Linked DNA regions of Methylococcus capsulatus. The protein of the gene in region 1 interacts with the protein of each later gene in a pairwise test. Links are inferred from orthologs where the notes say so. Each region holds a gene or a part of one and is shown on either strand. Other genes may lie near its edges.

Region 1 (12,822 bases):
ACTTGCTTGACCGCGCTTCCTGATCGCCAGTCCTTCCTCGATGGCCGAGAGGCGCAGTTTCACGGGGGGCAATCGTCAGCGATCTGAGCCATCGTCCACGTGAGCCGCTCTAATCCGTGGCGTCGGCCACACTGGCTTGCTAGGTCTCCAACTCGTCGAACAGTGCCTGGAACTCGTTGGACAGCTTGTGATCCGGCGCGTAGTAGAGGAGAGGTTTGGATTCGCTGTGTGATTCCCTGACCTTCACTGAGGGTGAAATCCGGGTATCCAACACCGGATGGCCTTCGGCCAGCAATTCCTCGACCAGTTTTTGCGGAAGACTGGCGCGGCTTTGGTACTGATTGACGATGATGCCTTCCAGCATCAAGCCTTCGTTGTGATCCGCCTTGATTTCGGCGATCACGGCCAGCAGGTTATACAATGCCTCGCGCGAGAAAGCGTCGCAATCGAACGGGATCAGACAGCGGCGGGCTGCAATCAGGGCCGAGCGGCTGTAGAAATTCAACACGGGCGGCGTGTCGATGAATACCCGGTCGAAACCGGACAGGGCTTCCAGCGCTTCGCGCAGCTTGTAGATCTTGTAGCGGGATTCGAGCCGTCCCTGCAACGGTTCCAACTCCGGATGAGAGGGTGCGATGTACAGGTCGGGGTAGGGCGTCTCGTGGATGACTGCATTCAGTCCCTCATCCTGGCCCTTGCCGAACAGGCTCAGACCCAGCGTGTCCTTAAAGAAGCGGGCGAGGGTCCGGTCCTGGTCCGCCACCTTCTGCCCCAGCAGGTAGTGCGTGGAATTACCCTGGACATCCAAGTCGATGACCAGCGTCTTCAAGCCCCGAGCCGCACTGATGGCGGCCAGGTTGCAACTGATGGTGGATTTACCGACCCCGCCTTTTTGATTGAATACGACCCTATGCATGTTTGTCTCCCAGAACGCTGCCGCTCTCAAGCGTTCATCGCCGTTTCCGGCTTTAGATTAGACGCGGCGTCCGGTATTCTAGCCACTTTTGCTTGATTGATCGAATCGGTTCCAATGGAAGAAACTTACGTTCCGAAGGCCATCGAAGAAGCCGCGCAACAGGCCTGGGATGAGGGCGGGGTTTTTCGGGCACGGGAAGACTCCGGCCGCGAGAAATTCTACTGTCTCTCGATGTTTCCCTACCCCAGCGGGCGGCTGCACATGGGGCATGTGCGCAACTACACCATCGGCGATGTGATCGCCCGCTATCAGCGCATGCGCGGCAAAAACGTGCTGCAACCCATGGGCTGGGATGCTTTCGGACTGCCTGCGGAGAACGCGGCCATGCAACACAAGGTCGCGCCGGCGGCCTGGACCTACGCCAACGCCAATTACATGAGGAAGCAGCTCAAGTCCTTGGGACTGGCGATCGACTGGGACCGCGAGATCGCGACCTGCAAACCGGACTATTACCGCTGGGAGCAGTGGTTGTTCACCCGGCTGTTCGAGAAAGGTTTGATTTACAAGAAAACCGCGCCGGTCAATTGGGACCCGGTGGACCAGACGGTGCTGGCCAACGAACAGGTCATCGACGGCCGCGGCTGGCGCTCCGGCGCCCTGGTGGAAAAGCGCGATATCCCCATGTATTTCATGCGGATCACTGCCTACGCCGAGGAACTGCTAGCTGGGCTGGATAATCTCCCCGGTTGGCCCGAACAGGTCAAGACCATGCAGCGCAACTGGATCGGCAAGAGCCACGGCTGCGAAGTGCATTTTCCCTACGAGGATGGCCGCGATGTCCTGAAGGTCTACACCACCCGCCCTGACACCTTGATGGGTGCGACTTATGTCGCCGTGGCGGCGGAGCATCCGCTGGCTCTGGAAGCCGCCGAAGGCAATCCCGAACTACTGGCGTTCATCGAGGAATGCCGGCATGGCGGCACCGCCGAGGCCGATCTCGCCATCATGGAAAAGAAAGGGATGGCCACCGGCCGCTTCGTGATCCATCCGCTGAACGGCGAGAAACTGCCGGTCTGGATCGCCAACTACGTGCTGTGGGGCTACGGCGAAGGCGCGGTCATGGCGGTGCCGGCGCACGATGAGCGTGACTTCGAGTTTGCGAACAAATATGGCCTGCCCATTAAGACGGTCATCGTTTCGACCGTCGGCGCTTATGAAACCGTGGACGCGAACGGTGGCTGGAACGATGCCTACGCCGAGCACGGCCGCTGCACGAACTCAGGGAAATACGACGGCCTCGATTTCCAGGCCGCGTTCGACGCCATCGCCGCGGATCTGGAAGCCAAAGGACTGGGCCAAAAGCGCACCCAGTTCCGCCTGCGCGACTGGGGCATTTCGCGCCAGCGCTACTGGGGCTGCCCCATCCCGATCATCCACTGCCCGAACTGCGGCGACGTGCCGGTGCCTGCGGACCAGTTGCCGGTGGTACTGCCGGAGGACGTCACCATCGACGTGGGCTCGCCGCTCAAGAAGATGCCGGAGTGGTACACCACGACCTGTCCGACGTGCGGTGGCGCGGCGGAACGCGAAACCGACACCATGGATACATTCGTCGAATCGTCCTGGTACTACGCCCGCTACGCCTGCCCGGACAACATGGAGGCCATGCTGGACCAGCGCGCCGACTACTGGCTGCCGGTCGACCAGTACGTCGGTGGCATCGAACACGCCATCCTCCACTTACTCTATGCCCGCTTCTTCCACAAGCTGATGCGCGATGCCGGTCTGGTGCACTGCGACGAGCCGTTCACCAACCTACTGACCCAAGGCATGGTGGTCGCTCCCACCTTCTACCGGGAAGAGGGCGGCAAGAAACATTATTTCGGGCCCACCGAAGTGGAGCTGCGCACCGATGAGCGGGGCCGCCCGGTGGGCGCGACCCTGAAATCGGACGGAGCGCCGGTCACCGTGGGCCCCATCGAGAAGATGTCCAAATCGAAGAACAATGGGGTGGACCCGGAGGATCTGATAGACCGGTACGGCGCCGATACGGTGCGGCTGTTCACCATGTTCGCGGCGCCCCCGGACCAGTCGCTGGAGTGGTCCGACAGCGGGGTGGAAGGGGCGTTCAGGTTCCTCAAGCGTCTATGGGCGCGTGCAGCATTCAACGTCAATACCGCATTTTCGCAATATGGGCGTGACGAATTGCAGGTCAACGATTGGGCACGTGTTTCGTTGGCACCGAACCACAAAGAAGCCCGCCGCCTGATCCACGCGACTCTGAAGCAGGCAAATTTTGACTTCGTCCGCCATCAGTTCAATACCGTGGTCTCAGCGGCGATGAAGATCCTCAACACCCTGGCCGATGACAAGGGGTTCTGGAATTGCGATCACCTTCCCGAAGGTGACGAAAAGGACGCGTTCCGCCGGAGCGCCGCCGTGGTCGCCTTCGAGGGCTATTCGCTGTTGACCCGGCTGTTGTACCCGATCGCGCCCCACATCTGCGACGCGCTCTGGCGGCAACTCATGCCGGGTACCGATATTCTCGATGCCGGTTGGCCCGAGGTCGATGAATCGGCCCTGGCGCAGGACGAAATCGAACTGGTGGTTCAGGTCAACGGCAAGCTGCGCGGCAAGATCACCGTTGCGGTGGATGCTTCCCGCGAAACCATGGAACGGACGGCCTTGGCCGATGCCCATGTGCAGCGTTTCGTCGAAGGAAAGCCGCCGAAGAAGGTCATCGTGGTACCGGGCAAACTGGTCAACATCGTGATATGAGCGTGAGCAAAGCGTTCCGGGCCCTTTCCCTGCTCTTCATGGCGTCACTGGCCGGCTGCGGCTTTCATTTGCGGGGTGGCGAGACCTCGGATGGCGCCGGTCAGATCCTCTACCTGGAGAAAGCCGGCTCCACCCGCGTAGGCTCGAGACTTCCCGATGCGATCCGTCTGACAGGGGCTCAGCTCGCACGTACTATGCTCGACGCCAAAGGTGTGATACGTATCCTCAAGGAAACCGATGAACGCCGGACGATGTCCTTGAACCTGGGCGGACGCGGCAACCTGTTCGACCTCTACACACGGGTGAGATACGAAGTCACGACGCCGCAGGGTGAGATCATCATTCCACCCCAAGAGGTCGAGGTGAAGCGTGAATATTTCAACAATCAGCTTTCTCCGATCGGGCAGGGGGAGGAGGAATCGCTGCTCAGGTCCGAAATGGAGCGGGAGCTTGCCGAAACCCTGGTTCGCCGTGTCCTCATCGAGATGGGCAGGAATCCGGGTGGCAAGTCTTGAGGCTGAAGCCTGATCAACTGGCCGGGGCGCTGGAGCGCGGCCTGGCTCCGGTCTACGTCCTGTCCGGCGACGAGCCGCTGCAACTGGGTGAGACGGGGGATACCATCCGGGCGGCGGCGCGCGAGCGGGGCTATGGACTTCGCGAACTGTTTCACGTCGAGCCCGGTTTCAGTTGGAGCACTTTTCTGGAAGCCAGCGATTCCGTTCCGCTGTTCGGCGATCTGCGCATCCTGGACCTACGCCTCAATGCCAAGCCCGACAAGGAAGGCACAGCAGCGCTGCTGCGCTATCTCGACCAGCCGCCGTCAGACGCGATCCTCATTCTCACCTTGCCGCGCTTGACCCGGGAGGATCTGAATGCGGCCTGGGCACGGGTCGCCGACACGGCCGGAGTGATCGTGCAGGTCTGGCCACTGCAAGGACGCGAACTGGTCGCCTGGCTGGACCGGCGCATGAACCGCTTGGGTCTGCTGGCAGACCAGTCCGGTTTGCGGCTTCTGGCGGCCCGGGTGGAAGGCAATCTGCTAGCCGCTGCCCAGGAAATCGAAAAGCTGCACATCTTGTACGGCACCGGTCGCATCGAGGACGAGCAGATCGTATCGGCGGTCTGCGACTGCGCGCGCTATGACGTGTTCGACGTCGCGGCGGCCATGCTCGAAGGCCACACCAGCCGGACCTTGCGGATCCTTCGTGGCCTGGAAGGTGAAGGTGTGGCCCCCTTGGTGGTGTTGTGGGCCATCAGCCGCGAACTGCGCTCCCTGGCTGCGGTCCAGCGGGAGATCGCACAGGGGCAGTCGATGGACGGCGCGCTGGCCCGCCTGCGGATATTCGACAAGCGCAAGGAGGCGTTCGCCAGAGCCGCCAAACGGCTCGGCCGAGACGGCGTGCTGGAGGCCATCCGGTTATGTACTCGGGTAGACCGGATAGCGAAAGGGCTGGAGCCGGGCGATCCCTGGCTAGGTCTCTCCGACGTATGTCTCCGCGTAGCCGCTTCCAGTTGATTTCGGAAATTCCAAGGTAAAAAAATGAGAATTGACAAACATGGCAATATGGAACTGACCGAAGAGGAAGACGCGGACCTGCTCGAACGGCTCGAGATTCCAGAGAGCGAGCACGACGATCCCCCGGTGGAAATCGAGTGCGTCGGTATGGAGAACGACGTCGCGACATTCAAGGCTACCAACACCAAAACCGGCAAGCACGTCCTGATGGTGTTCGATCTGATGAGCCCGGAGGACTGAGCAGACCGCGGTTCAGCCACTCAAAGCCTTGGAGTTCCTGGAGTTACGGAATACAAGCGGCTTCTCCCCCCCCGCTTCTTGGGCCGAGGCGATGGCTTCCGCCACACGATGGTGGTGCGGGGATTTGCTGCAAACGGGGTCGGCGGCGGTCATGTCGCCGGTCATAAGATAGGCCTGGCAGCGGCAGCCGCCGAAGTCTTTTTCCTTTTCCGGACAGGAGCGGCAGGGTTCCTTCATCCAACCGTCGCCGCGGAAGCGGTTGAAGGCTTCCGAGTCGTACCAGATATCGCGCAGGCTGAAGTCGCGCACGTTGGGGCAGTCGAGACCAGGCAGTTCGCGGGCGGCGTGGCAGGGTAAGGCCAGGCCGTCCGGTGCGATGGTGAGGAAGGTCGTACCCCAGCCGTTCATGCAGGCCTTGGGCCGGTCTTCGTAATAGTCCGGAACGACGTAGTAAATCTTCATCCGACCCTTTACTTTCTCTTTATAGCTTTGGGCGATTGCCTCGGCTTCGGCGAACTGTTCGCGGGTCGGCAGCAAATGATCCCGATTGAGCAGCGCCCATCCGTAATATTGGGTGTTGGCCAGTTCCAGATAATCCGCTCCGAGTTCCTCGGCCATCTCCAGAATCTGCCGCATCTGGTGAATGTTATGGCGATGGATCACCACGCACAGCACCATCGGATAGCCATGCTTCTTGACCCAGCGGGCGACCTTGAGCTTGCGCTCGAAGGACTCGGTGCCGGCGAGCTGATCGTTCAGCAGCTTTTCCGGCGACTGGATGCTGACCTGGATGTGGTCGAGGCCGGCCGCTTTCAGCTCGGCGATACGGGCTTCGTCCAGGCCGTAGCCGGAAGTGATGAGGTTGGTGTAATAGCCGAGCTGGCGGGCGTGGGTGACGATCTCGGCCAAGTCGCGGCGGGTCAGCGGCTCTCCGCCGGAAAGCCCGAGCTGGACAGCACCGAGCGTGCGGGCCTCGCTCAGCACCCGCTTCCATTCCGCGGTGCTCAGCTCGTCGCCCAGACGGGCGTAATCCAGCGGGTTGGAGCAGTAGGGACATTGCAGCGGACAGGCGTAGGTCAGTTCCGCCAGCAGCCAGCGCGGTTTAGTGAGCGATGATTTCTCTGATCCAGCCATTGTTCAAGGCGCTTTCGAGCATTTCGCGCACATCGGGTTCGATTCCGCAAGCTTCGTATCTACGTTCCAGCTTTTCCACGATGCTGTTGAGATTGTGCTGTCCGTCGCAAAGTTCCAGGATCGCCGCAGCGGTCTCATTCAGTTCGATCATGCCTTCGGGATAGAGTATGACGTGGCACTGTTGCGCTTCTTCCCATTGCAGGCGCAGCAGAGGCGAAAGTTCCAGCAGAGTATCGGGTTGCAGGCTCATGCAAATCAGGTGATGTTGAAATAGGGCGGCTTTTTGTCGACGTAGGCCAGATACATGGCGTCAAGCATCGACCACAGGACGTCGAGCTTGAACTGGAGTATTTCCAGGGCCCGTTCCTGCTGTTCGCGGGTCTTGAAATGATCCAGCGTGATTTCGATGCCGTGCTCGACGTCGCGGCTGGCCTGGGTCACCCGCTTGCGGAAATAGGCCAGGCCATCGGCCGCGATCCAGGGATACAGATCGGGCCAGCCGGCCAGCCTTTGCTTGTGGATGGTCGGCGCGAACAGCTCGGTGAGCGAAGAACAGGCGGCTTCCTGCCAGCTTGCGGTGCGGGCGAAGTTGACGTAGGCATCGACGGCGAAACGCACGCCGGGCAGCACGCGTTTGAGCGAGGTCAGTTCCTCCCGACTCAGGCCGCAGGCGATGCCGAGCTGGATCCAGGCTTCGATCCCGCCGGGATCTTCGCCAAAGCCGTCGTGATCCATCACCCGCTGCATCCATTTGCGGCGGGTGTCGCGGTCCGGACAGTTGGCCATGATGGCCGAATCCTTGCGTGGAATGGCGATCTGGTAATAGAAGCGGTTCGCCACCCAGCCCTGGATCTGCTCGCGGTTCAGTTCGCCATTCGCCATCATCACGTGGTAAGGGTGATGAATGTGGTAGTACTTTTCCTTCGCCCGCAGCCGGGCTTCGAATTCTTCGCGGCTCCAGGGGGTCGTGTCTTGGCTCATGGGATTCCTCACAAAACGATTTCCAAACCATCGTAGGCGACTTCGACCCCGGCTTCGGTCAGGGTCTGACGCTGCGGCGAATCTTCGTCCAGAATCGGATTGGTGTTGTTGATGTGGATCAACACCTTGCGCGCAGCAGGCAAGCCGTTCAAGACTTCCAGCATGCCCCCCGGACCGGACTGCGGGAGGTGGCCCATCGCACGCGCCTGTTTGTCGCAGATGCCGGCATGGCACATCTCGTCTTCGCGCCAGAAGGTTCCATCGACCAGCATGCAGTCGGCGCCTTCCATGGCGGCGCGAACGTGGGGTTCGATCTCGCCCAAGCCCGGCGCGTAGTAGAGCTTGCGGCCATTTTCCAGGTTTTCGACGATCACGCCGATGTTGTCGCCCTCGTGTGGATCGTGGCGATGGGGCGAATAGGGAGGGGCCTTGCTTTTCAACGAGTGAGTCGAGAACTTCAGGCCTTCGATGCCGGGGATCATGAAGCCGCTCCCATCCAACGGTACGGCATGGTGCTCCACCCCGCAATAATGTTCCAGCATACGAAAGATCGGGAAGCCGGTGGACAGATCCTGCTTCACCATCTCGCTGCAGTATACTTGCAAGGGGCGGGGGGATTCACGCAGCATCAAAAGGCCAGTGGTATGGTCGATCTGGCTGTCGATCAGCACGATGGCGTGGATGCCGGTGTCACGGACACCTTCACGCGGATGGCTGGCTGGAAAGGCCTCGAGCTGGCTGCGGATATCCGGTGAGGCATTGAACAGCACCCAGCGCCGGCCATCGGCGCTGACTGCGATCGAGGACTGGGTGCGGCCTCGGGCGTTGATATTGTTTTCCCGGAAGCGCCGACAATTGTCGCATCGGCAGTTCCACTGCGGGAATCCGCCGCCGGCGCCGGCGCCGAGCACACGAATGATCATAAGGATACTTTGAAAGGTTTATGCCGCCGCGCAAACGAAAACGGGGCTCGAATGATCGAACCCCGTTTGCGCACAACCGTTTGGGATTAGCGGTTGTAGATATACATGGTGACTTCGAAGCCGAAGCGCATGTCGTTGTAGCTCGGTTTTTCCCAACGCATCTTATATGTCCTCCAGATAATGTTGTACGTCTGGTCTTCGAGAGAAAGAGCAGGTTACAGCTCGGCAGCCAGTATACGTACCGCCCAGCTCCTGTGCAACAGAGTTTTTCCCGAAATGGCCGTCCGCCGGCTGCAACCCACACGCCATGAACGTCAGGACGGTTCCTCAGCCCTGGCCAGGGATCAGGCCGACAGAGCCGGGTTTGATCCGCTTGCATTGTACGACGAGGTCTTCCATATGGCAGTGGAAGCGGCCATTGTCGCCGCCTTCGCTGCATTCCTCGCAGACCAGCTTGCCCGCACTTTTGCGTTGTTCGACGTGCCAGCCATAGCCCTGGGATTCGCAGAATATCCGGGCATGCTTTTTGAGATTATATTCATCGGTTGCAGCGCGCTCGGCTTCCGTTCTCGCTGAGCACTTCTGCGGCGGGAGTGTATTGCCGATCAGGTCGCGATAGATGTATTCCGTGGCGAAGACGCTTCCCGGCAGTACCGCGACCAGGGCCAGGAGAAGAAGGGAATAGAGTTTCAAGCTTGTGTCGATCATGGGGATGTCCTTCTGGCAGGGCCGGTGATGCAGTTCCGGATTCAGTTGAGAACGCGTATGTTCATGCGCGCGACTTCTTCGTTCTGCTGCGCCCGAATGGGATCGTACTTTTCGTTCTCACTCAGCTTCGCCATGACGACCACGCCCACCAGAGCGGCCGTTGCCAGCGCGACGTAAATCCAGAAGTAATCTTTGCCCGTCTGGGTTTCTTCGTTCATCTCGTTGTTCTCCTCTTTATTTGTGCTCTCGTGTGCCCGTATTGCATGAAAGTGGAGCCGTGTTCCGCCGTAGCCGGCAGCGGGGTCTTCGCTTTCATGCAGGCTTTTATAGTTTCGTAACGAAACCACGAGGAAGGGTAGGCGCTGAAAGATTTATTGTCAATATATGATTGACTCGATACTTTATAAGCGCCTGTCACATGGAACCGCCAAGGGCGTAGCTTGGTTTATATCAACCATATTGTTGAAATGAACCTCTTTGATGTGGTGTAATCCCGCGGCGAGCAAGCAGCAAGGGCGGAAGACCGGCAGGGGCATCCGCCTGGACGAACGAACGGGACCAGGCCCAACGATGAACCCGCGTAGGGGGCTGGTTGTACTACACGAGTGGAAAGCATTGGACATGGTCAGAAAACATCTCGCGTACTATCTTGCACATCTCCGGTACGACATCCCGGCCGGCATCGTGGTGTTCCTCGTGGCGCTCCCTCTCTGTCTGGGTATTGCGCTGGCTTCCGGAGCACCGCTGCTTTCAGGAGTGGTTGCCGGCATCATCGGGGGGCTGGTCGTCGCCTGGACCAGCGGGTCACAGTTGAGCGTGTCGGGTCCAGCGGCGGGGCTGACGGTCATCGTCATGCAGGGTATCGAAAAGCTCGGTGGCTTCGAGCATTTTCTACTCGCGGTGATCCTGGCGGGCCTGATGCAGCTCGCCCTCGGTTTCCTCAAGGCCGGAACCCTTGGCGCCTATTTCCCTTCGTCCGTCATCAAAGGCATGCTGTCGGCGATCGGGCTGATCCTGATCACCAAGCAGCTCCCCCACGCCGTCGGTTACGGTCACGACATCATGGGCGAGGAAACCTACCTGCCTCAGGACGTACAGGGCACTTTCTCGGAACTGCTGCATGCCATGGGTTCGATTTCGCCGGGAGCGACCGTAGTGAGTGCGGTCGCCATCGCCATCATGGTGCTGTGGGAGTCCCGCATCATACGCTCCGTGCCGCTGCTGGCGCAGATTCCGGGGCCACTGGTGGCGATAGCCTGGGCGGTGGCGTTCAATGTCTCGATGGCGGGATCATCTTGGGAGATTGCACCGGAGCACATGGTTCAGCTTCCGGACATTCGAGGTTTCGAGGATCTGGCAGGCCGCCTCGTGTTTCCGGATTTCAGCCGGATCATGGACCCGACGGTGCATACGCTGGCATTCACGATTGCGGTCGTTGCCAGTATCGAAACCCTGCTCAGCCTGGAGGCGGTCGACAAGCTCGATCCACTGAAACGGGTCGCGCCGACCAATCGGGAGCTGAAGGCCCAGGGCATCGGCAACCTGTTGGCCGGACTGCTGGGCGGATTACCGATCACGGCGGTGATCGTTCGCTCGTCGGCCAACATCAATGCCGGCGGTCGTACCAAGGTGGCTTGTTTCGTCCACGGCCTCCTGCTGTTGGTGAGCGTGAGCTTCCTTGCCCGCTACTTCAACCACGTCCCGCTGGCCGTGCTGGCGGCGATTCTGCTGATGACGGGTTATAAGCTGGCCAAGCCGGCTATGGTGGCGGAGATGTACCGCAAGGGAGGGGGACAGTTCATCCCGTTTGCCGTTACGGTCATGGCGATATTGGCCACCGATTTGCTCAAAGGGATCGCTATCGGTGTCGCCTGCGGTCTGTACTACGTCATCCGGACGAACTTCCACGCCGCCATCTCCCTCACCCGCCATGGCAACCATTACCTGCTGCGGCTGCGCAAGGACGTCTCGTTCCTGAACAAGGCCTTGCTGCGCGAGCAATTGGACCAGGTCGAACCCGACAGCGAGCTGATCATCGACGGCGCCTATGCAGAATTCGTGGATCATGACATCCTGGAAACCATCGAGAACTTCGTCGAAGCCGCGCGCGATGACCGTATCGTGGTTCATCTAAAGAACCTCAAAGCGGCGCATGGGCAGGTCGGCAGAGACTCGAAGAGCAGCGGAGCTGACTCGAAGAGCAGGCAAGGGGACGCCGGCCAAGTCCCCTTGTACAAGATTTCCGGCTGAGTCTCGGGCCGGCATTAACGTTCACCATTCCCTTTCAATATCTCAAAGAGCGAACTCATGGAAGCTTTCGAGCGGATGCTGTTGGAAAACAAAGCCTGGGCCAAGGACCAGGTATTGAAGGACCCGGGTTATTTCGAGCGACTGGCCGGCGGTCAGAGTCCTGCCGTACTCTGGATCGGTTGTTCGGACAGTCGGGTGCCGGCGGAAATCATCGTTCATGCCCAGCCCGGCGAAATCTTTGTCCACCGCAACATCGCCAATCAGTTGGTCACGACCGACTTCAACGGCTTGAGCGTTTTGCAATACGCGGTCGATGTACTCAAGGTCCGCGACGTCGTCGTGTGTGGACACTACGGCTGCGGCGGCATCAGAGCTGCGCTGCAGAGGCAGAGCGCGAAGCTCCTGCTCGTGAACAAATGGCTGAAGCACATCAAAGACGTCTATCGGCTGCATGCCGGCGAGATCGAGGCTCTGGGCAATGAGGACGAGCGCGTCGACCGCCTGGTCGAGCTCAACGTGATCGAACAGGTCTACAATTTGGCCCACACCTCGATCATTCAGCAGAGCTGGAAGCGGGAGCACTGCCCGACCTTGCATGGCTGGGTGTACGGACTGCAGGACGGACTCCTCAAACAGTTGATCACCCTGCCTCCAGGCAGCGAGGTTCGCCCCGTTTATCAGTATGACGATTTTTCCGAATAGCGCGGATATCTGAAACCTCCGGTTTGCCAAAATGGCTGAATCCAGGAGCTGGAAATGAGCGGGTCCCCCGAGGCTACCGAAGTCGTCCGCCATCGTTATGATCGCATCGCACCTTTGTTCGATGTGGTCGAAGGCATGATGGAGGCTCTGTGGTTCAAGCACTGGCGGCGTTGCGTCTGGCGCCTGGTCGAGGGCGAACGCGTGCTCGAGGTGGGTGTCGGGACGGGCAAGAACCTCGCATTCCACCCGGCAGGACGGGTCGTCATCGCGGTGGATTTCAGCGAACGGATGCTGCGCCGGGCCAGTCAGCGTGCGGCCCGGCTGGGAGTCCAAACCGACTTGAAACTCATGGATGTCCAGTCCTTGGCATTTGCCGACGGCGAGTTCGACACGGTGGTCGGTACCTTCGTGTTTTGCTCGGTACCCGATCCACGACGCGGCCTGGAAGAAGTGCGCCGGGTTCTGAAACCGGGAGGCAAACTCGTTTTGCTGGAACACGTACGTTCGGAAGGGGAAGCGGCTGGCCGGCTGATGGACCTGCTCGATCCCTGGGTGTCCCGCTTGGTCGGCGCTCACATCAATCGCCGCACGGTGGAGAACGTGGAAACTGCCGGATTCCGGTTGGAACATGTCGAGCGGCTGAACGCGCTGGTGCGGCTGATAGAAGCACGCAG
Region 2 (9,155 bases), 1.2 Mb from region 1 along the record:
TGTGATCGGAAACCGGGTCATCATGGCCAACGCCGCTTCTCTGGCGGGCCATGTGAGGGTGGATGACGACGCCATCCTCGGCGGCTTCTCCCTGGTTCACCAGTTCTGCCGGATAGGACAGCACAGCTTCTCAGCCATGGGCAGCGTGATTTCCCGCGACGTCCCCCCCTACGTGATGGTGGGCGGGCGGCCGACCAAGCCGCACGGCATCAATGCGGTCGGGCTGGAGCGGAACGGCTTCGATTCCGTGGCGATCAGGCAGATCAAGAAAGCCTACAAAATCGTCTACAAGACCGGCTTCAAACTCGAAGAGGCGATCCGCCTGCTGGAGGAAATGAGCGAGGATGGACCTGAGGTTGCCTGCATGGTGGATTTTCTGAGGGCGAAGGGCCGCAGTATCATCCGCTGAGTGCCGGGATGAAGGTGGAGCATGCGTCGGATTGCGGGCATCGACGAGGTGGGGCGCGGTTGTATCGCGGGCCCGGTGATCGCGGCGGCAGTGATATTCGCTCCCGGCCAGGACACCGCCGGCTTCACTGATTCGAAGCGGCTGAGTGCCGAGCGCAGACGGGTTTTGGCTAGCCGCATCCGCTCCGAGTCCTTGGCGTGGGCAGTGGGGCGCGCAGAAGTGTCCGAAATCGACCGGCTCAACATCCTCCGGGCCACTCATTTGGCCATGTGCCGAGCGGTTGCCGCTCTGCCCGTTTCGCCGGATTGGATCAAGGTGGACGGTAACCGTTATCCCCCCTTGGATTGTCCAGGCGAGGCCGTGATCGGTGGGGATGCGTCGGTGGCCGAGATCGCGGCCGCATCGATTCTCGCCAAGGTCTTCAGAGATCGGGAAATGCAGGTGCTGGATCGGCTGTGTCCGGGCTATGCGCTGGGGGTGCACAAGGGTTATCCCACCCGGCTGCACGTCGATCGTTTGTCCAGTTTGGGCGTGAGTGTCTCTCACCGGCGCAGCTTTGGGCCGGTGCGGGAAGTCATCGACCGGAGTTCGGCTCCATGAACATCGTAGCGATCAGCATCGGCAGCGAGCGCCAGATCGAACATGCCGGCCGCCGGGTCGGGACGGGCATTTACAAGATGCCCGTCGATCGTCCCGTCAGGGTCGGAGTGGCTGGCATCGAGGGCGACATACAGGTCGACCGGGAAAACCATGGAGGACCCGACAAGGCAGTTTACGCCTACAGCGCCGATAACTACGGCTACTGGCAGAAGGACCTCGGGATCGAGGCTCTGCCCTACGGTTATTTCGGGGAGAATCTGACCCTCGCCGGCGGCGGCGATGACGAAGTGCACATAGGCGACGAGTTCCGGGTAGGACCGGTGCGGTTCCAGGTGACGCAGCCACGGGTCCCCTGTTTCAAGCTCGGCGTCAAGGTGGGCGATAATACCTTTCCCAAACGCTTCCTCGTCTCCGGCCGGGTGGGCTTCTACCTGAGGGTGCTGGAGGAAGGGGAACTCCGGGTCGGCGACCGGCTGGTGCGTACGGCAGTGGCCCCTGGAGGTGTCAGCGTGCGCGAGGCCATGCTGGCCCAGATAAAAGGGCCGAGGCAACAGGAAGTCATTTTGAGGCTGCTGAGACTGGATGCGCTGTCCGAGTCCTGGCGCGAAAGCCTGCGCGAAAAACTGGGATGACGCTCAGGGCAGGGCAACCGGGGCCGCCGGTTCCCAGCCTGGCGCGCGCCGTTCCGCGACCACGGTGGTGTAAATTCCACCGCGCACGTTGAATCTCGCAGTGACGCGCATGAACCGAGGACGCAAGGCGCGGTCCAGGTCGTCCAGAATGGCATTGGTCACGGCTTCGTGAAAAGCCCCTTCGTTCCGGAACGACCAAATGTACAGTTTGAGCGATTTGAGTTCGACACACTGCCGGTCCGGCACGTATTCCAGCAGGATCGTCGCGAAGTCCGGCTGGCCGGTCTTGGGGCACAGGCAGGTGAACTCGGGAACTTCGATGCGGATCGTGTAGTCGTGTTCCGGACGGGGGTTGTCGAAGGTTTCCAGGGTTTTGCTGGGTCGGGAAGGCATCGGGCGGTATTCGTGCATTGCTGTGGTGCATCCGGTGCCGCCCACTCGGGCAGGTGCCGGCGTTGGTCTGTATAATAGCCGGTTTGCCCTGCCACGAACAATTCGCCGCCCCGCTGCCGGAGGCGAGCGTCCTGAATCCCCATGCGACTGGAAAAGCTCAAGATCGCCGGTTTCAAGTCCTTCGTGGATCCGACGACCATACCCTTGCCGGGAAACCTGGTGGGGGTGGTGGGCCCGAACGGCTGCGGCAAGTCGAATGTCATCGATGCGGTGCGCTGGGTCATGGGGGAAAGTTCGGCGCGTCATCTGCGCGGCGAAACTATGACGGACGTCATCTTCAACGGTTCCAGTACCCGGAAGCCGGCGAGTCAGGCATCGGTGGAACTGGTCTTCGACAATTCTTCCGGGCGCGCCGGCGGCGAATTCGCCAAATATCAGCAGATCGCCATCCGGCGCCAAGTGGCCCGCGATGGGCAGTCGAGTTATTTCCTGAACGGCGCGCGCTGCCGGCGCAAGGACATCACCGATCTGTTCCTGGGCACCGGCCTGGGGGCACGCAGCTACGCCATCATCGAGCAAGGCACGATTTCCCGGCTGATCGAGGCGAAGCCGGAGGAAATGCGCGAAATCATCGAAGAGGCGGCCGGCATTTCCAAATACAAGGAGCGCAGGCACGAAACCGAGCAACGGATGCGCCATACCCGCGAGAACCTCGAGCGCCTGGCCGATTTGCGCGAGGAAGTCGGGCGGCAGTTGGGGCATCTGCAGCGTCAGGCCAGGAAAGCGGAGAAATTCATAGCCCTGCGCGACGAGGAACGCCGGCTCAAGCTCGAACTGCTCGGGCTGCGCTGGCGCACCTTGGAACGGCAGCTCGATCGGCTCAGGTGTGACCTGGAGGCGTCGGAGGAAAGGTTCCGGCGACTCAGTGGCGAGGAGCATGCCTGCCAGATTCAGCTGGAGGAGCTGGGGCGGCGGCGCGGCGTCGCCCAGGAAAAACTCGATGCCCAACAGGGGCGATTCTACGAACTGGGTGCGGAAATCAGCCGCCTGGACCAGTTCATTCGCCATACCCAGAAGTCGAGGGATGACCTGATTCAGGAACGGGAGCGGGTGGAGGCCGAATTACGGAAAGTCGAATCCGACCTCGACCAAGACTGTCACCGGCTCGAGGCGATGCGAGCAGAGGCGGCCGAACTCGTGGAAACCCTGGCGTCGTTGGAGCGGGAGGTTGCGGAAGCGGCGTCGGTTCGCCAAGCCGCGGAAGCGAAGTTGAAGGCGCATCGCGAAGGCTGGGAAACGTTGGCCGGCGATCAGCACAGACTCGAAGGACAGGCGGCTTTGTTGCGTTCGCGGTTGCAGCAGCTGCGGGAGCAGGAGCATCTGCTCGGCGGACGGCGCCAGCGTCTGTTGCAGCAGCAGTCGGAGCTGGAGAACGCGCTCGCCGGTCTCGACGTGCAGTCCCTCCGCGCGGAGGTGGGCGGCCTCGATGCGGAGCGGGAAGAGATGCTGGGAACGGCCGAAGCATTGGCAGGAGCGGCGGAGCAACAGCGCGAACGGCTGCGTTTCGTGCGGGAGCATCTGGACCAGATTCGCGCCGGTCTGCATGCCTTGCAGGGGAAGGTCGCTTCGCTCGAGACGCTGCAGCGCCATGCGATGGGGCGCGACCGCGGCGCCCTGGAGGCACTGCTCGAAGCATGGCAACTCTCCGGCGCCGACCGCCTGGGTGAGAAGATCGAAGTGGCGCCCGGTTGGGAGAATGCCGTGGAGACGGTACTGGGGGTGCACCTCGAAGCGGTGTGTGTCGACAGTCTGGCGCCTTACACTGCAAACCTTCTGGCTCAGGAGTTGGGGGAGTCTCTGGCGTTATGCGAATATCGGACAGGGGAGGGCGTCAAAAGGTCCGGCGGCCAGCGTCTGTTGGACCAAGTCCGCGCGCCCCTCGCGCTCGAAGGGCTGCTGGGCGCGATTTATTGCGCGTCCGATCCGGCGGAGGCGGTGGAGCGGGCGCGTTCGCTGCAACCGCATGAGTCCGTGGTGACGCCGGACGGAATCCGTATCGGGAAAGGCTGGATGCTGATGCAGAAGCCGGATGCCGGGCATGCCGGGACCCTCGCCCGTGAGCGGGAGCTGCGCGAATGCAGGCGGCGAGTCGAAGAGATGGAAGCGCAGTGCCGGCGTCTGGAAAAGGAGGCCGCGGAGGCCGAGATAGAGCTGCGGGATCTGGAGTCGGCATGGCGCGAGACCAGAAAAAAGGCGGACGATCTTTCCGCTCGGCTTTCCCGCGCGAGATCGGAGTTGGCGGCGGCCGAGGCCAGAAGCGAACAATGGGGTCATCGTCTGGTTCAGCTCGGCCATGAGCTGGACGAATTGGCCGACCAGGGCGTGCAACTGGCTGAGCAGCGAGCCGAGGCCGAGGAGGCTTTGCAGGCGGCCGAGCGTGAATCGCTACGGTTGCAGGATACGGCGGCGCAGCGGATGGAAGAGCGGCAAGTGCTGGAGGAGGCATTCGCCGCTGCCGAAGCGGCGGAGAAGGCGCTGCACGAGGACGTTCGCGTGCTCCGCAGCCGGACAGTCATGCTCGAATCGAACGAAGCCTTGACCCGTTCCCATGTGCAACGGTTGGAACAGCAGCATGGCCAGACCGCGGACCGGCTCACCGCCATCGTCCGGCGGCTGGAGGAGTCGCTGACACCGCTGGCAGACGAACGATTGCATCTGGAGGCGCTGACGGAGGAGCGCGCCGTCCTGGAGGCCGAAATGGCGCGTCAGCGCCGGCGGTTCAGCGAACTCGAATCGGACATACGGCGCGTCCTGGGTGAACGGCAGCGCGCGGAACATGAGCTTGCGGCCTTGCGGGAAGGCATCGGCCAGATCAAGCTGGCCTGGCAGGCCGCCGAAGTCCGCCGCCAGGGGATCGAGGAACAGTTTGCAGAACTCGGAGCGGCGCCGGCGGCAGTCGTGGCGGGTTTGCCGGAAGATGCCGAGGAAAGCGCCTGGCAGGCATCCGTCACCCGCCTGGCGGACGAGATCGACAGGCTCGGGCCGGTCAATCTCACAGCGATGCAGGAATATCAGGAGCAGGAGGAGCGCCAGCGCTATCTGGAGGAGCAGAACCGCGATCTCACCGAGTCGCTGGCGACGCTGGAGCAGGCCATCGAAAAGATCGACCGCGAATGCCGGGCCAGGTTCAAGGAGACCTTTGAGAAGATTAATGCCGGTTTTCAGCGCATGTTCCCCAAGCTTTTCGGCGGTGGCAAAGCTGCTCTCGAGCTCACGGAAAACAACCTGCTGATCGCCGGTGTGAGCGTGATGGCCCAGCCGCCCGGCAAGCGCAACAGCTCGATCCATCTCCTCTCCGGGGGGGAAAAGGCGCTGACCGCGGCAGCCCTGGTGTTCTCCATCTTCGAATTGAACCCCGCTCCTTTCTGTCTGCTGGACGAGGTGGACGCTCCATTGGACGATGCCAACGTCGGACGGTTCAGTCAGTTGGTGAAAGAAATGTCCGAGAAAGTACAATTTCTCTTCATCACCCATAACAAAGCCACAATGGAAATCGCTCAATATCTGGCCGGGGTCACCATGCGGGAACCCGGCGTGTCGCGCATCGTGGCGGTGGACATCGATGCGGCGGTTGAACTGGCTTCGGTTTGAGGGACGAAATGGATAGAGATACGGTTCGAATCATCATTCTGGTCGCAGGCGTGCTGGTGATTGCCGGGATTTATGTCTGGGGCCGTTACAAACGAACGATCCTCGATATGCTGGAGCGGTCCAGCGAATTCGGCGTCTTCGAGAAGGAGGAAGGTGCCGGGGAGTCGCGTTGGTCGTCCACGGAGGCGGAAGTGGACTTCGTTGGAGCAGCGAGAGAGTCGGCAGCGGCCGCCGACGAAACAGCGGCAGGCGTGAAGGCGAATGAGCTCCCGCGGGAGGCGGACGAAGAACCGCCAACCGGCGCTTCGCGCGCGTTGGGAGCGCCGTTTCTCATTCAGCTCAGCGTCGTCAAGGGCGGCGGTGGCCGGTTCTCCGGCGAGCGCCTGCGCGATGCCCTGATCGATCTTGATCTCGTGTACGGCGAAATGGGGATTTTCCACCGCTACGACAGCGCTTATCGCGAGCCTCTGTTCAGCGTGGCCAGTCTGGTCGAGCCCGGCACTTTTCCCGTGAACGACATGGAGAATTTCCGCACCCCCGGCGTCGTCTTCTTTTTCCAGCCGGCCAAGGTGCCGGACCCCCTGGAGGTTTTCGATGACCTCGTGGATACCTGTCGGGGGCTGGCGAGTGCGCTGGATGGCAGGGTGCTGGACGAACACCGGGCGGAGCTCACCGAGTCACGGGTGATCGAAATGCGCGAGATTCTGGCGGATGCGTGTGAACAGCCGTGAGCGCTCCTGCCGAAGTCATCGAAAAAGTACGTAAGCTGCGCGAAGAAATCGAGTTTCATAACGTTCGTTACTACCGACTCGACGATCCCCTCATCACGGATGCCGAGTACGACCGTCTGATGGCCGAACTGCTCGCCATCGAAGCCCAGTATCCTGAACTCGTCACTCCCGATTCGCCCACTCAACGGGTGGGCGCCCCCCCCGTCGAGGCCTTCGCCGAGGTCCGCCACGAAGTGCCCATGCTGTCGCTGGAGAACGCTTTCAGCGAGGAGGATCTCGCCGCGTTCGACCGGCGGGTGCGCAAGGAGCTGTCACAGGACATGCTCGAATACGTCGCGGAGCCGAAGCTCGATGGCCTCGCCGTCAATCTCCTCTACCAGGACGGTATTCTGGTCAGGGCCGCCACCCGCGGCGACGGCGAAGTCGGCGAGGATGTGACGCACAACGTCCGGGCGATCCGGGCGATCCCCCTGCGGCTGAAGGGCGAAGACTTCCCGGCCCATTTCGAGGCACGAGGGGAAGTGTTCATGCCCAAGCGCGGATTCCTCGCTCTCAACGAGCGCGCCCGCCGCAGCGGAGAGAAAACATTCGTGAATCCGCGCAATGCGGCGGCGGGCAGCCTGCGCCAGCTCGATGCCCGGATCACGGCGTCGCGTCCCTTGTCCTTTTATGCCTATGGCATCGGTGCGTTTCCCGACGACAAACTGCCCGCCACCCAGCATGAACTCCTCGAATCCCTGCAACGCTGGGGTTTGCCGGTTTCTCCGGAGTTTCGCGTCGTTCGGGGAGCGGCCGGCTGCCTCGAGTACTACCGCTCATTGAGGGAGCGTCGCCACGACCTCCCTTACGATATCGACGGCGTCGTGTACAAGGTTGACGACTTGAAATTCCAGGCGGCGCTGGGATTCGTCTCGCGTGCCCCCCGCTGGGCCATCGCCCACAAATTTCCCGCCGAGGAGGCGAGAACGCGGGTCTTGGGCATCGACGTGCAGGTCGGGCGTACTGGCGTGCTGACTCCGGTGGCAAGGCTGGAACCGGTGTTTGTCGGGGGGGTCACCATCACCAATGCGACGCTGCACAACGCCGACGAGATCCGCAGGAAGGATGTGAGGCCGGGGGACACCGTGATCGTCAGGCGCGCCGGCGACGTCATTCCGGAAATCGTCCGGGTTGTTCCGGAGCTGCGGGTGCCGGGGACGGAGCCATTTCGGATGCCGGAAGTCTGTCCCGAATGTGGTTCCGCTGTGGAAACGGAGCCGGGCGAGGCGTTGGCCCGTTGCAGCGGCGGCTTGTACTGTCCCGCCCAGCACAAGGAGTCGATCAAGCATTTCGCTTCCCGGCGGGCGATGGATATCGAAGGTCTGGGCGACAAACTGGTGGACCAGCTGGTGGACAGAAAGCTGATCGCAACAGTGGCGGATCTTTACCGCCTGAACCTGGACCAGCTTGCGGGGCTGGACCGGATGGGGGAGAAATCCGCGGCCAATCTGCTGGCTGCGCTGGAGCGCAGCAAGCGCACCACGCTGGCGCGTTTCCTTTATGCGCTCGGCATCCGCGATGTCGGTGAGGTGACGGCCAAGGCGCTTGCGGAGCATTTCGGTTCCCTCGAGGCGTTGATGGAGGCCACGGAAGAAGAGCTTCTGGCGGTCGCCGATGTAGGCCCGGTGGTGAGCGGCCATATCCGGCTGTTTTTTGCTCAACCCCACAACCGGGAGGTGATCGCGCAACTGCTGGCGTGCGGTGTGAGTTGGGAGAGGCCGGCCCCGACCGAACGGAAGCTGCCGCTGCAAGGCATGGTGTTCGTGCTCACGGGGACGCTGGCCTCGATGAGCCGGGACGAAGCGCGTGCCCGGCTCGAAGCGCTGGGGGCGAAAGTCACCGGCAGCGTCTCCAGGAACACCAGTTTCGTCGTGGCCGGTTCGGACCCCGGTTCGAAGTTGGACAAGGCAGCCGAACTCGGCGTCCCCGTGTTGGACGAGAAGGGCTTCCTGGCTCTGCTCGAGCGAGGGCGGCCATAATTTTCGCCGCTTTGGGCAGGGCGTCTTCCGTCCGAAAGCGGTCTTCCCTGTCATTTCCCGTGGCTGAGCATCGTCGGTTCGTTCTGCCATCCGCCTGACAATTTCCCGTGCTTTCGCCCGCGCTCCTCCCCGGCTTTTCCGAGGGATTCGCCCCATAGTTTTGCCAACCCGGGTCTTGGTTGCAGAGCGTGTCGCCCGCGTTTGTCCCGACGCGATCAAACGGCAAAAAATCATCTTCAAACAAGGCGGTGAGTTTTTTTGCAGCTCATCTTGACTTGCCTCCAGGGCGTTTCTATAGTGGTCCCGAGGTGGTGGAAAGTGGGATTTTCTGGGGGAATGTGGAGCTTGGGGGCGGCTTGTTCAGAGGCGTTAATTCCATCAGCCTGGACGAAAAGGGGCGCATGGCTGTGCCCACCCGTTACAGGTCCGAACTCCGGGAGTCCTGCGAGGGACAACTGGTGGTCACCATTGGAACCGATACCTGTCTGCTGCTCTTCCCTTTGCCTGAGTTCGAGGAACTGGAACGGAAGCTGGTGAAACTTCCGGCCTTGAATAAACAGGTGAAGCGGCTTCAACGTCTACTGATCGGTCATGCCACCGAATGTGAACTGGACGGTCAGGGGCGTTTCCTCATACCTGAGCCGTTACGCCGGTTCGCCAGCCTGGGCAAACAAGTCGTCCTGATCGGTCAGGGCAATAAGTTCGAAATCTGGGATGAAGG

The links.
Region 2: the proteins of leuS (region 1) and ligA interact in binary tests that used the Escherichia coli proteins (3 or more experiments, as listed by UniProt). The link is inferred for Methylococcus capsulatus from one-to-one orthologs.

Annotation. Positions count from the first base shown.
Region 1 is NZ_CP104311.1:2,758,674-2,771,495, forward strand. What follows is about bases 662-3,894. They hold leuS (leucine--tRNA ligase), read left to right. Parts: upstream 662-1,030; coding sequence 1,031-3,694; downstream 3,695-3,894. Other genes in these bases: N4J17_RS13495 (ParA family protein), read right to left, coding at 662-916; lptE (LPS assembly lipoprotein LptE), read left to right, coding at 3,691-3,894. Outside these bases: more of N4J17_RS13495, read right to left, coding at 140-661; more of lptE, read left to right, coding at 3,895-4,209; holA (DNA polymerase III subunit delta), read left to right, coding at 4,206-5,210; N4J17_RS13515 (hypothetical protein), read left to right, coding at 5,235-5,450; pyrroloquinoline quinone biosynthesis protein PqqE, read right to left, coding at 5,463-6,584; pyrroloquinoline quinone biosynthesis peptide chaperone PqqD, read right to left, coding at 6,553-6,834; pyrroloquinoline-quinone synthase PqqC, read right to left, coding at 6,840-7,565; pyrroloquinoline quinone biosynthesis protein PqqB, read right to left, coding at 7,574-8,488; pyrroloquinoline quinone precursor peptide PqqA, read right to left, coding at 8,575-8,649; N4J17_RS13545 (hypothetical protein), read right to left, coding at 8,816-9,196; N4J17_RS13550 (hypothetical protein), read right to left, coding at 9,238-9,414; N4J17_RS13555 (SulP family inorganic anion transporter), read left to right, coding at 9,818-11,446; N4J17_RS13560 (carbonic anhydrase), read left to right, coding at 11,504-12,148; N4J17_RS13565 (class I SAM-dependent methyltransferase), read left to right, coding at 12,203-12,822.
Region 2 is NZ_CP104311.1:1,560,844-1,569,998, forward strand. The notes cover bases 5,924-8,923. They hold ligA (NAD-dependent DNA ligase LigA), read left to right. Parts: upstream 5,924-6,412; coding sequence 6,413-8,434; downstream 8,435-8,923. Other genes in these bases: N4J17_RS07710 (cell division protein ZipA C-terminal FtsZ-binding domain-containing protein), read left to right, coding at 5,924-6,416; mraZ (division/cell wall cluster transcriptional repressor MraZ), read left to right, coding at 8,836-8,923. In the rest of the region: lpxA (acyl-ACP--UDP-N-acetylglucosamine O-acyltransferase), read left to right, coding at 1-409; N4J17_RS07690 (ribonuclease HII), read left to right, coding at 431-1,009; N4J17_RS07695 (MOSC domain-containing protein), read left to right, coding at 1,006-1,641; queF (preQ(1) synthase), read right to left, coding at 1,645-2,034; chromosome segregation protein SMC, read left to right, coding at 2,176-5,685; more of N4J17_RS07710, read left to right, coding at 5,694-5,923; more of mraZ, read left to right, coding at 8,924-9,155. UniProt on the Escherichia coli protein: DNA ligase that catalyzes the formation of phosphodiester linkages between 5'-phosphoryl and 3'-hydroxyl groups in double-stranded DNA using NAD as a coenzyme and as the energy source for the reaction.